3 regions of the Dryocola mayonis genome follow, and region 3 is predicted to be linked to each of the others. Evidence: riboswitches for the same ligand, from Rfam matches in the RefSeq annotation. Region 3 holds a riboswitch; each other region holds the start of a gene.
What was found. Region 3 has a riboswitch for thiamine pyrophosphate ahead of thiM (hydroxyethylthiazole kinase). Riboswitches for the same ligand answer to the same signal wherever they lie in the genome.
Positions count from the first base shown of each region.

Region 1: another riboswitch for thiamine pyrophosphate. It lies ahead of thiB (thiamine ABC transporter substrate binding subunit); the one in region 3 lies ahead of thiM (hydroxyethylthiazole kinase).
Region 2: another riboswitch for thiamine pyrophosphate. It lies ahead of thiC (phosphomethylpyrimidine synthase ThiC); the one in region 3 lies ahead of thiM (hydroxyethylthiazole kinase).

Region 1 is NZ_CP150452.1:669,681-672,955, forward strand. It holds gene thiP (thiamine/thiamine pyrophosphate ABC transporter permease ThiP) at 1-642, opposite strand, end outside; gene thiB (thiamine ABC transporter substrate binding subunit) at 618-1,601, opposite strand; TPP riboswitch at 1,637-1,738, opposite strand; partial or broken gene sgrR (HTH-type transcriptional regulator SgrR) at 1,774-3,275, opposite strand, start outside.
Region 2 is NZ_CP150452.1:3,977,950-3,981,224, forward strand. It holds gene hemE (uroporphyrinogen decarboxylase) at 1-184, opposite strand, end outside; gene nudC (NAD(+) diphosphatase) at 226-999, opposite strand; gene rsd (sigma D regulator) at 1,097-1,642, shown strand; TPP riboswitch at 1,653-1,762, shown strand; gene thiC (phosphomethylpyrimidine synthase ThiC) at 1,850-3,275, shown strand, end outside.
Region 3 is NZ_CP150452.1:2,819,260-2,822,534, reverse strand. It holds gene WLO32_RS13645 (hypothetical protein) at 1-616, opposite strand, end outside; TPP riboswitch at 1,395-1,491, shown strand; gene thiM (hydroxyethylthiazole kinase) at 1,525-2,313, shown strand; gene thiD (bifunctional hydroxymethylpyrimidine kinase/phosphomethylpyrimidine kinase) at 2,319-3,119, shown strand.

The DNA of each region.
Region 1 (3,275 bases), 2.1 Mb from region 3:
CACGGTGGCGAAGCTTGCGAAGCAGAGCATAAAAATCAGGGCGGCGGCGGGCAGGATCTGGCGACGCAGCCAGGGCCACTCCACAAAGCGGAAGAAATTCCAGCCCTGCATGCCAAGCTGGGCGGCAAGCTGCCGCTGTTCGCCGGGAATACTTTCCAGCGCCTGCAGCAAAAGCCGCGTGGCCATGGGTAAATTAAAAAAGACGTGCGCCAGCAAAATGCCCTGCAGGCCATAGGGCGAGAAAGTCCATTCCACGCCCAGCCAGGAGCAGAGCGACGCCAGCCAGCCGACGCGTCCGTAAACCGTCAGAATGCCAAATACGGCGACCAGCACCGGCAACACCAGCGTCATGGCGCATAAACGCAGCAAGGCCAGGCGGCCGGGGAAGCGGCGGCGATAGAGCGCGCGTGCCAGAAAGATCGCCGGGAATACCGAAAGGGCGGCGGAGAGAAACGCCTGCCACAGGGAGAAGCGCAGGACGTGCCACAGATAGCTGTCCTGCGCCAGCGCGCGCAGATCGCTTTGCGGCGCGTTAAACCACAGCGCCAGAAAGGCCGCCAGGGCTACCGCCACCACAAGGGCGGCGGCAGACAGGCCCGGCAGCAGCCAGCCGGGAATTAGCGGCTGACTGCGCGTTGCCATGCGCTAATCCAGCCGGCGCGAAGATCGGAGACTTCCTTCGGCGTGAATTCCAGCGAGGTTTGTGGTTTTTTGATGCTGCTAAAGCCTGCCGGCAGCTTCACGTCGGTGACCGGATACATCCAGTTGCCGGTTGGAATGGCGTTCTGGAAGCCCGGCTGGGTGATGAACTTCATGAATTTTTCCGCAAGCTCCGGCTGTTTGCTGGCGGCCAGGCGGCCCGCTACTTCCACCTGCAGATAATGCCCTTCGCTGAAGTCCGCCGCGGCGTAGTTATCCTTTTTCTCTTCAATGATGTGGTAGGCCGGAGAAGTGGTGTAGCTCAGCACCAGATCGCCTTCGCCCTTCAGGAACAGACCGTAGGCCTCAGACCAGCCTTTGGTGACGGTGACGGTTTTGCCCGCAAGCTTCGCCCAGGCCTCGGGGGCTTTATCGCCGTAGACCTTCTGCATCCACAGCAGCAGGCCCAGGCCCGGCGTACTGGTGCGCGGATCCTGATAAATCACCTTCCATTTCTGGTCGCTTTCGACCAGCTCTTTCAGGCTCTTCGGCGGGTTTTTCAGCTTGTTTTTATCGTAGACGAAGGCGAAATAGCCGTAATCGAAGGGGACGAAGGTGGCGTTTTTCCAGCCGCCGGGAATTTTCAGAGCGCTGGTGTCGACGTTGGCCGCGGCGAAAAGTTTGGTTTGCGAAGCCGCTTCCAGAAGGTTGTTATCCAGCCCAAGCACCACGTCGGCCTTGCTGTTTTTACCCTCCATGCGCAGACGGTTAAGCAGCGATACGCCGTCTTCAAGCGCGACGAATTTCAGCTCGCAGCCGCAGTCGGCCTCAAAGGCTTTTTTTACCGCCGGACCCGGACCCCAGTCCGCGGCAAAGGAGTCATAGGTATAAACGGTGAGCAGGGGTTTCGCGAACGCCGGGGCGGCGGCGAGCATGAGCAGCGGCAGTAATTTTTTGAACACTTTGCACCTCTTCAATTAGGGGTGGCAAAGGACTTTGAGCAATAAGCCTCAAATCCCTTCGCCGGCGTTATCCGGATCAGGTTCGACGGGTATTATCTCAGCGCGGACAATTTGTCCTGGCACCCCGTTGAGAACGCGCCATTGTAATGATTCTGTGAATGATTCGGAAGCGCTATGGCTCAGGCGGCGCAAACCAGGCGGATTTAAAATCGAACCAGCCGAGCGTGTTCATTCTGACGCCGCGCATGCTGCGCTGGCCTTCAATGCGCAGCCAGTGGTGAATCAGCGGCAAAATATCATTGCGCTCAACGCGTTGCTGACACCACTCCGGCAGCGCCAGCTCGCCCTGATGCCAGCTAAGGGTGTCGGTTTGCCAGTCGATGCCAATGCATTTTTGAATCAGCGGCACCTCGTAGAGGTGGGCGTAGAGCGAAAACTCCAGCGGCAGGGTGAAGTTGGCGCTGTTAAGCCAGATATCGCTGGCGGCCCGCGCCCTGGTGCCACTCTTCGTAGCTCACCTCCTGCACCTCAAGATGAACGCCGTGCGCGGCGAGGAGCTGCACCATAATATTGCTGATGACCCGATGCTCTACGTGGTCGCGATAGAAAGTCAGGGTCAGGGTTTCAAGGCCGGCGGGCTTCTCCCCCGCGGGCTGCGGGCGCGTATGATGCCAGCGCGGAAGCAGCCCGTAGGCCGGGAACCAGTACTGCTGAATCTGTTCGCCCGCGCCATACAGCAGATTAATAGGGGCAAGCACGTGGCTTACCCAGGCGCGCACGCCGTCATGGCTGCCGCGTGAAGAACGGCTGTCGAACAACAGATAATAGCAGCCCTCCTCCAGCCGGCTCTCTACCGCTTTTTCGCTATCCGGCATGCCCTGCAGCTGTACGGCGCAGCTCACCTCCTCGCCGATCTCCGGCAGCACCCAGAAATTCACCTCGTCAATAAGCGCGCGATAGCCGAAATAGTCATCCCAGGCCTGAATCTTGAGCTGGTTATTGTTATTGCGCACTACGGAATAAGGGCCGGTGCCCACGGGCTGGCGGGAAAAGTTATCCAGCGTCTGCCACTCCCGCGGCAGGATCATCGCGTTCACGCTGCCAAGCAGCCAGGGAAGCCAGCGGTCCGGCTGGGACAGGTGAATATCCAGCGTCCAGGCCGTTGGCGTGCTGATTTGGCTGATATGGGCATACAGCGGCAGGCTATTAATGCGCTGCAAGGAGGTCATTACATCCAGCATGTCCAGCTCGCGGCCATGATGAAAATGAATGCCGGGACGCAGGTAAAAGCGCCACTGCAGGGGCGAAATCTGCTGCCAGTGATGGGCGATATCCGCTTCCAGTTCCCCGTTTTCCTCATTTATGCGCGTCAGGCCGCTGAAAATCTGCCGGGCGATATGCGTCTCTGAACGACGCAGCGCCGAACCGGGCAGCAGGTTCAGCAACGGCCGGTAATAGAGCACGCGCAGAATGTGGCGGCCCTGGCGGAAGCTGCGGCCAAGGTGGGAGATCAGCATCTGCCGCACGGCGGCTTTATCCCCGACGATCTGCACCAGCTGATCGATTCGATCCTGTTCCAGAAGATCCTCGGCCCGCTGCTGCTGGAGCGCCAGGCCGGTATACAGGAATTCAAGCTGCGACCGCTTGCCGCGCCCGGCTTCCGCCTTCCAGCTT
Region 2 (3,275 bases), 1.2 Mb from region 3:
GCAGGGTGACTTCGCAGGCCAGCTCGGCGTTTTTACACAGCGACATAAAATCGCCGGCCTGCGCGCGGGTGGCCTTGTACTCCGGCAGATAGCGTCCCGCCTGTCTCATCATCCATACCGGCGTGATATCCACGGGCTGGCGCTGCAGGGCGCGGAGGTAACGATCGTTCTTCAGTTCAGTCATTTTTTGCATTTCCTTTGGCTGTATGCGGCCAGTTTACCACGTCATTCGTACTCTGCCCGACAGGCGGCGACGGTGTCCTCAATCAATCGCCGCGCCACGGTGCCCGCCGCCGGGATCAGGGGTAACTGGTCGTAGCGATACCACTGCGCGTCTATCAACTCTTTAGGATCGATTTTAATGTCGCCGCTGTGGTATTCCGCCGTAAACGCCGTCATCAGCGACTGCGGGAACGGCCAGGGCTGCGAGGTTACATAACGCAGGTTTTTCACCCGTATATTGCTCTCCTCCATCACCTCACGCGCAACGGCCTGTTCAAGAGTTTCGCCAACTTCCACAAAGCCGGCCAGCACGGTATAAACGCCGTTGCGGTGGCGGGTATGCTGGGCGAGCAGGATATGATCGTCCCGACGTATCGCCACGATAATGCAGGGCGCGATTTGCGGGTAATAGCGTTCGCGGCAATGGCTGCACAGCATGGCCCATTCGGTTTTGCTTGCGTGCATCTCGTGTCCGCAGTAGCCGCAAAACTTATGGGAACGATAGAATTCGGCAAGCTGCACGCCGCGTCCTGCCAGCTGGAAAAGGCCCACGTCCCGATCGATAACCTGCCGCACCGAGCCCATATCCTGGCGGCGGTTCTGCCGAATCAGCCAGACCGGTTCGCCTTCCCACTCGCCAATCTGCCTGCCGTCGGCGCCGTCGAGCTGAAAATCCGCGGCCGCGCCGAAAGGCAGCTCGCCTTGCGGCAACCATAATTTTTGCTCATGGCTGACGATAAACCAGCCGTGGTCTGATTTTTGAATTACACGTTCCATAACCTGGTGCACATCCCCCTGGACACTGGTATAAACAATAGTCGTTAGATTTTTTTGGGTACGTTTGCGTTAAATCTTATAACTCACGGAGTCAATCATGCTTAACCGGTTAGAGAGTCTGACTGAGCGCGTTGGTGGTAGTAATGAGTTAGTCGACCAATGGCTATATGCCCGCAAACAATTGCTGGTGGCGTATTACAATATGGTCGGGATCAAGCCTAACAAGGAATCTCATTCTGCGCTTAATGAAAAGGCGCTGGATACTTTCTGCCATAATCTTGTCGATTACCTTTCCGCCGGACATTTCAATATTTATGAGCGCATTATTGATGAAATGGAAGGCACCAGCCCGCTTTTAGCCGCCACGCAAATTTATCCGCAGCTGCAGGCCAACACCCAACAGATCATGGAGTTCTACGACACCAATCTGGAAAACGCCATCGACGATGATAACTGCATTGAGTTCCAGCAGGCATTGTCTGGTATCGGCGAGGCGCTGGAAGCGCGCTTCTCGCTGGAAGATAAGCTCATTGAGCTGGCTTACGCCAACAATCTGCATAGCAGTGCAAACGACGCCAGCGGCCCTTGCACGCCCGGCTTGAGTTCTGCGCTGTTAACGAGTAATTTACAAAACGGTCCGTAGCAATACGGGCTTCTTCTTGTCGGAGTGCCGAGTGCGAAAGCACCGGCTGAGACCGTTAATTCGGGATCCGCGGAACCTGATCAGGTTAAAACCTGCGAAGGGAACAAGAGTAATTCTGCTTTTGGGCACGCCCCTGCGCGGGTCACCCATATTCATTACTCCATCCGTCGTTCTGACAAGCCACTCCTGAAAACACTGGAATGAGCTATGTCTGCATCTGAAAAAAAACCAACCCGCCGCGAACAACGCGCCGCAGCCCAACACTTCATCAATACGCTTGAAGGCACCGCTTTCCCGAACTCGAGGCGCATTTACCTGACGGGTTCGCGGGGGGACATTCGTGTTCCCATGCGCGAAATCCAGCTCAGCCCAACGATGACGAGCGGCAGCAAGGACAACCCGCAGTACGAGCCCAACGACGCGGTGCCGGTTTATGACACCTCCGGTCCTTACGGCGATCCGGCGATCGCCATCGACGTGCTGCGCGGGCTTTTGCCGTTGCGCAGCGGCTGGATTGAAGAGCGCGGCGACAGCGAAGCGCTGGCCGGCCGCAGTTCCGCTTATACCAGAGAGCGCCTTGCTGACGACGGCCTGGACGATCTGCGTTTTGAAACGCGCCTCACGCCGCGCCGCGCTAAAAGCGGGAAATGCGTGACCCAGTTGCACTACGCCCGCAAAGGCATCGTCACGCCAGAAATGGAGTTTATCGCGGTACGTGAAAACATGGGCCGCGAGCGCATTCGCGACGCTGTCTTACGCCACCAGCATCCGGGCGAAGGCTTTGGCGCCCGCCTGCCGGAAAATATCACAGCGGAATTTGTGCGTGATGAGGTTGCCGCCGGCCGGGCGATTATCCCGGCTAATATCAACCATCCCGAATCCGAGCCGATGATTATCGGGCGCAACTTCCTGGTGAAGGTCAATGCCAATATCGGCAACTCGGCGGTGACGTCCTCCATTGAAGAAGAAGTGGAAAAGCTGGTCTGGTCGACCCGCTGGGGCGCGGACACGGTTATGGACCTCTCTACCGGGCGCTATATTCACGAAACCCGCGAGTGGATTTTACGCAACAGCCCGGTGCCGATCGGAACCGTGCCGATCTATCAGGCGCTGGAAAAGGTTAACGGCATCGCCGAAGACCTCACCTGGGAGATGTTCCGCGACACGCTGCTGGAGCAGGCCGAGCAAGGCGTGGATTACTTCACCATTCACGCGGGCGTGCTGTTGCGCTACGTGCCGATGACCGCCAGGCGTCTTACCGGCATCGTCTCGCGCGGCGGTTCGATTATGGCGAAGTGGTGCCTGTCCCATCATCAGGAGAACTTCCTGTATGAGCACTTCCGCGAAATCTGTGAAATCTGCGCCGCCTATGACGTCTCGCTTTCGCTGGGCGACGGCCTGCGCCCCGGCTCCATTCAGGACGCCAACGACGAAGCGCAGTTTGCCGAGCTGCACACGCTGGGCGAACTGACCAAAATCGCCTGGCAGTATGACGTGCAGGTAATGATTGAAGGGCCGGGGCATGTGCCGATGCAGATGATCCGCCGCAACATGACCGAAGAGCTGGAGCATTGCCATGAGGCGCCGTTCTACACCCTGGGGCCGTTAACGACCGATATCGCCCCGGGCTATG
Region 3 (3,275 bases):
GCGGCGCAATTAATGAACGTTGCGCGTTGAGCTCAATAGCTTTCATCAGGGTAGCGTCTATGCCAGGGGTTTTAGCTACCGGCACAGGTACGCTTTGCGCTGGCATCACCGGGGCAATAATGGGTTTACCGGTCGGATCATTTTTAGTTATTTTTTCAGGTACGGCTATAACAGGCGTCATTGGGGTTTTCTGCACAACCTGAGCCGGAGCATTAACATGCTGATCGTCCACCACAGTAGCGGTTTTCATCATCGAAGGGGCCTGTTGAGCGCCTTGTGTTACCTGGGGTTGGGTAGCCACGCCGGTTGAATAGGTCCAGTTGCGGTTAGTACCGGTTTGTGCAAAACGGTTTTCATGGCTCAGATCTTCAGCAGCCTGGTTATTATTGTTTTGGTTACTCAGGTCGATAGTGTACTTATAACCCATCTCCGCCTCATACTGGCGTGCCTGATTACGTTCGCCTTCATCCATGCGATCCCACTCTTTTTGCGCCTCAGCAAAACTAGTGTGATTCGCCACCAGGTTATCAATAAAGCTGACGCCATCAGCATGGGCGAAAGAAGACACGGCAGATAAAACAGCAATAGCAACCATAGATGTAACACGAGATTTCATTTTCAAAACTCACAATGAATTAAGGGACTTTGTGGTTAAACGCAATAAAACGTTTCGCTTTAAAACCTGTTAACCGAATACATATAAACCTGAATTAATAAATTTCATATGAAAGTTCATCCTTAATTTCATTCGAAATAACCCTCTATAATTAATACCCCAAAGTGGGTATTAATTACTTATAAAGGAGGTGGTCATCCTGCCTGGCGACACGGTTTTTATAATTTATGAAAGATTAAAAAAGATACTTTTTGCAAACCAAATGAATATTGATTTTGAGCCGTTACTATCACTTTTAATAATCTTCCCAGTATTGATCCGGATCAACCTTTAGCATTAATGGCTAAAGCGCCCTGAAGCAATAAACCCGCCTGAAAACGTTAGGTTTGTTATATGGATGTGAAAGAGATTTATAAAGAAAGATACTTATTTAAATAATATGTATTGTTCCTGGTGGTTTAATTGTTGACGTGTCATGTTTACTGTGCTGGCTGGGGTTATTTCAGCGGATACTAAATTAAAGGGAAAAGATTTCTCCAGGAATAATCCTCAAATCATATAACTTACAGGCGGCTTCATTTATGGTTGCCTGGTCTTAACGGATTAAAAATCCGCTTGGGTTATCAGGCCAATAACAGGCAAGGAATTAAAAGAGAACGATAAAGAGTATCAATAACTTCTTTTATCTGCTTTATCCTGATGGCGCCGCTGACCGGAAAGGCGGGCTTGCGTCAGCAGGCGACTTCCCCTAATCTGGCAAAAAGTAAAGAGATTCAAACTACATGACTCGGGGTGCCCTTCCTTGTGAAGGCTGAGAAATACCCGTACCACCTGATCTGGATAATGCCAGCGTAGGGAAGTCAGATGCCTGTCCGGCATCCCTTCTTCACGCCGGACAGGAGCCCGTAATGCAACCTGACCTGTTACCCGGCCATCGCGCCGCGTCCGTTCTGCGCAACCTGCGCCTTTCTTCCCCCTTGGTTCACTGTATGACTAACGACGTGGTGCAAAACTTCACCGCCAACGTTCTGCTTGCCCTCGGCGCGTCGCCGGCGATGGTGATTGAGCCTGAAGAGGCCGCGCAGTTTAGCCCGCTGGCCGACGCGCTGCTGATTAATATCGGCACGCTGACCGCGCAGCACGGCGGTGCAATGCTTGCTGCTGTTCATGCGGCAAATGAATCGTCCACTCCATGGGTGCTCGATCCCGTAGCCGTCGGCGGCCTTACTTTTCGCACTCGATTCGCGCATGACGTTCTGTCTTTGCGCCCCGCGGCCATTCGCGGCAACGCTTCCGAAATCCTCGCGCTGGCGGGAGTGGTGGCGGGTGGACGAGGTGTGGACAGCACCGCCGACGCATTAAGCGCCTTACCGGCAGCGCGGCAGCTTGCGCAGCAAACCGGCGCGGTTGTGGCCGTCACCGGCGAACTTGACTACGTGACGGATGGCAGCAGTTCATGGGCGATTGCCGGCGGGGGCGCTTTGATGACGCGCGTGGTCGGCACCGGCTGCGCGCTTTCCGCGGTGGTCGCCGCCTGCTGTTCGCAGCCCGGTTCCCGGCTGGATAACGTTGCTTCCGCCTGCCGCTTGATGAAACTGGCCGGCGAGCAGGCGATTGCCGCCGGTCGTGGTCCCGGCAGCTTTAGCCCGGCGTTTCTGGATGCGCTTTATCTTCTCAATGAGGAGGCGCTGGCATGAAGGGCATGAAAAGAATCAATGCGTTAACCATCGCCGGCACCGATCCAAGCGGCGGCGCCGGGATTCAGGCCGATCTGAAAACCTTCTCGGCGTTAGGCGCTTACGGCGCCAGCGTGATTACCGCGCTGGTGGCACAGAATACGCGCGGCGTGCAGTCGGTTTACCGCATTGAACCCGACTTTGTCGCCGCCCAGCTCGACTCGGTTCTGAGCGATGTGCGGATCGATACCATCAAAATTGGCATGCTGGCAGAAACGGATATCGTTGAGGCGGTGGCCGAACGCCTCGCCTTTTACCAGGCGCAAAACGTGGTGCTGGACACGGTCATGCTGGCGAAAAGCGGCGATCCGCTGCTTGCTCCCCGTGCGGTGGAAAGCCTGCGCCGCCGTTTACTGCCGCAGGTGGCGCTGATTACGCCAAACCTTCCCGAGGCGGCGGCGCTGCTTGACGCGCCGCATGCCCGCAACGAACGCGAAATGAAAGAGCAGGGCGATGCGCTGTTGGGCATGGGATGCCGGGCCGTGCTGATGAAAGGCGGGCATCTGGATGACGCTGAAAGCCCTGACTGGCTGTTTACCCGCGAAGGCGCGCAGCGTTTTACCGCGCCGCGCGTGCAAACGCGAAATACCCACGGTACGGGCTGCACGCTTTCTGCCGCGCTGGCCGCCCTTCGACCACGTTACGGCGACTGGCCGCAAACCATCCTCGCGGCGAAAAAATGGTTGTCCCGGGCGTTAGAAGAGGCCGATTCGCTGGAGGTGGGGCAGGGTATCGGTCCGGTGCATCATTTTCATGAGTGGTGGTGAGGGCGATAAAGAGCTTTTACGCCGTGGCCGCTTAGCGTTACAAAACGACGCAGGCTGAAAGTGCTGCCGAAGGTGGCGAAGGCTGCAAGTCGCGACCAGGATTATGTCTGCCCCTGCGCGCCATGCGCCGAGGGCCTGGAATCTTATCCTCTGCGG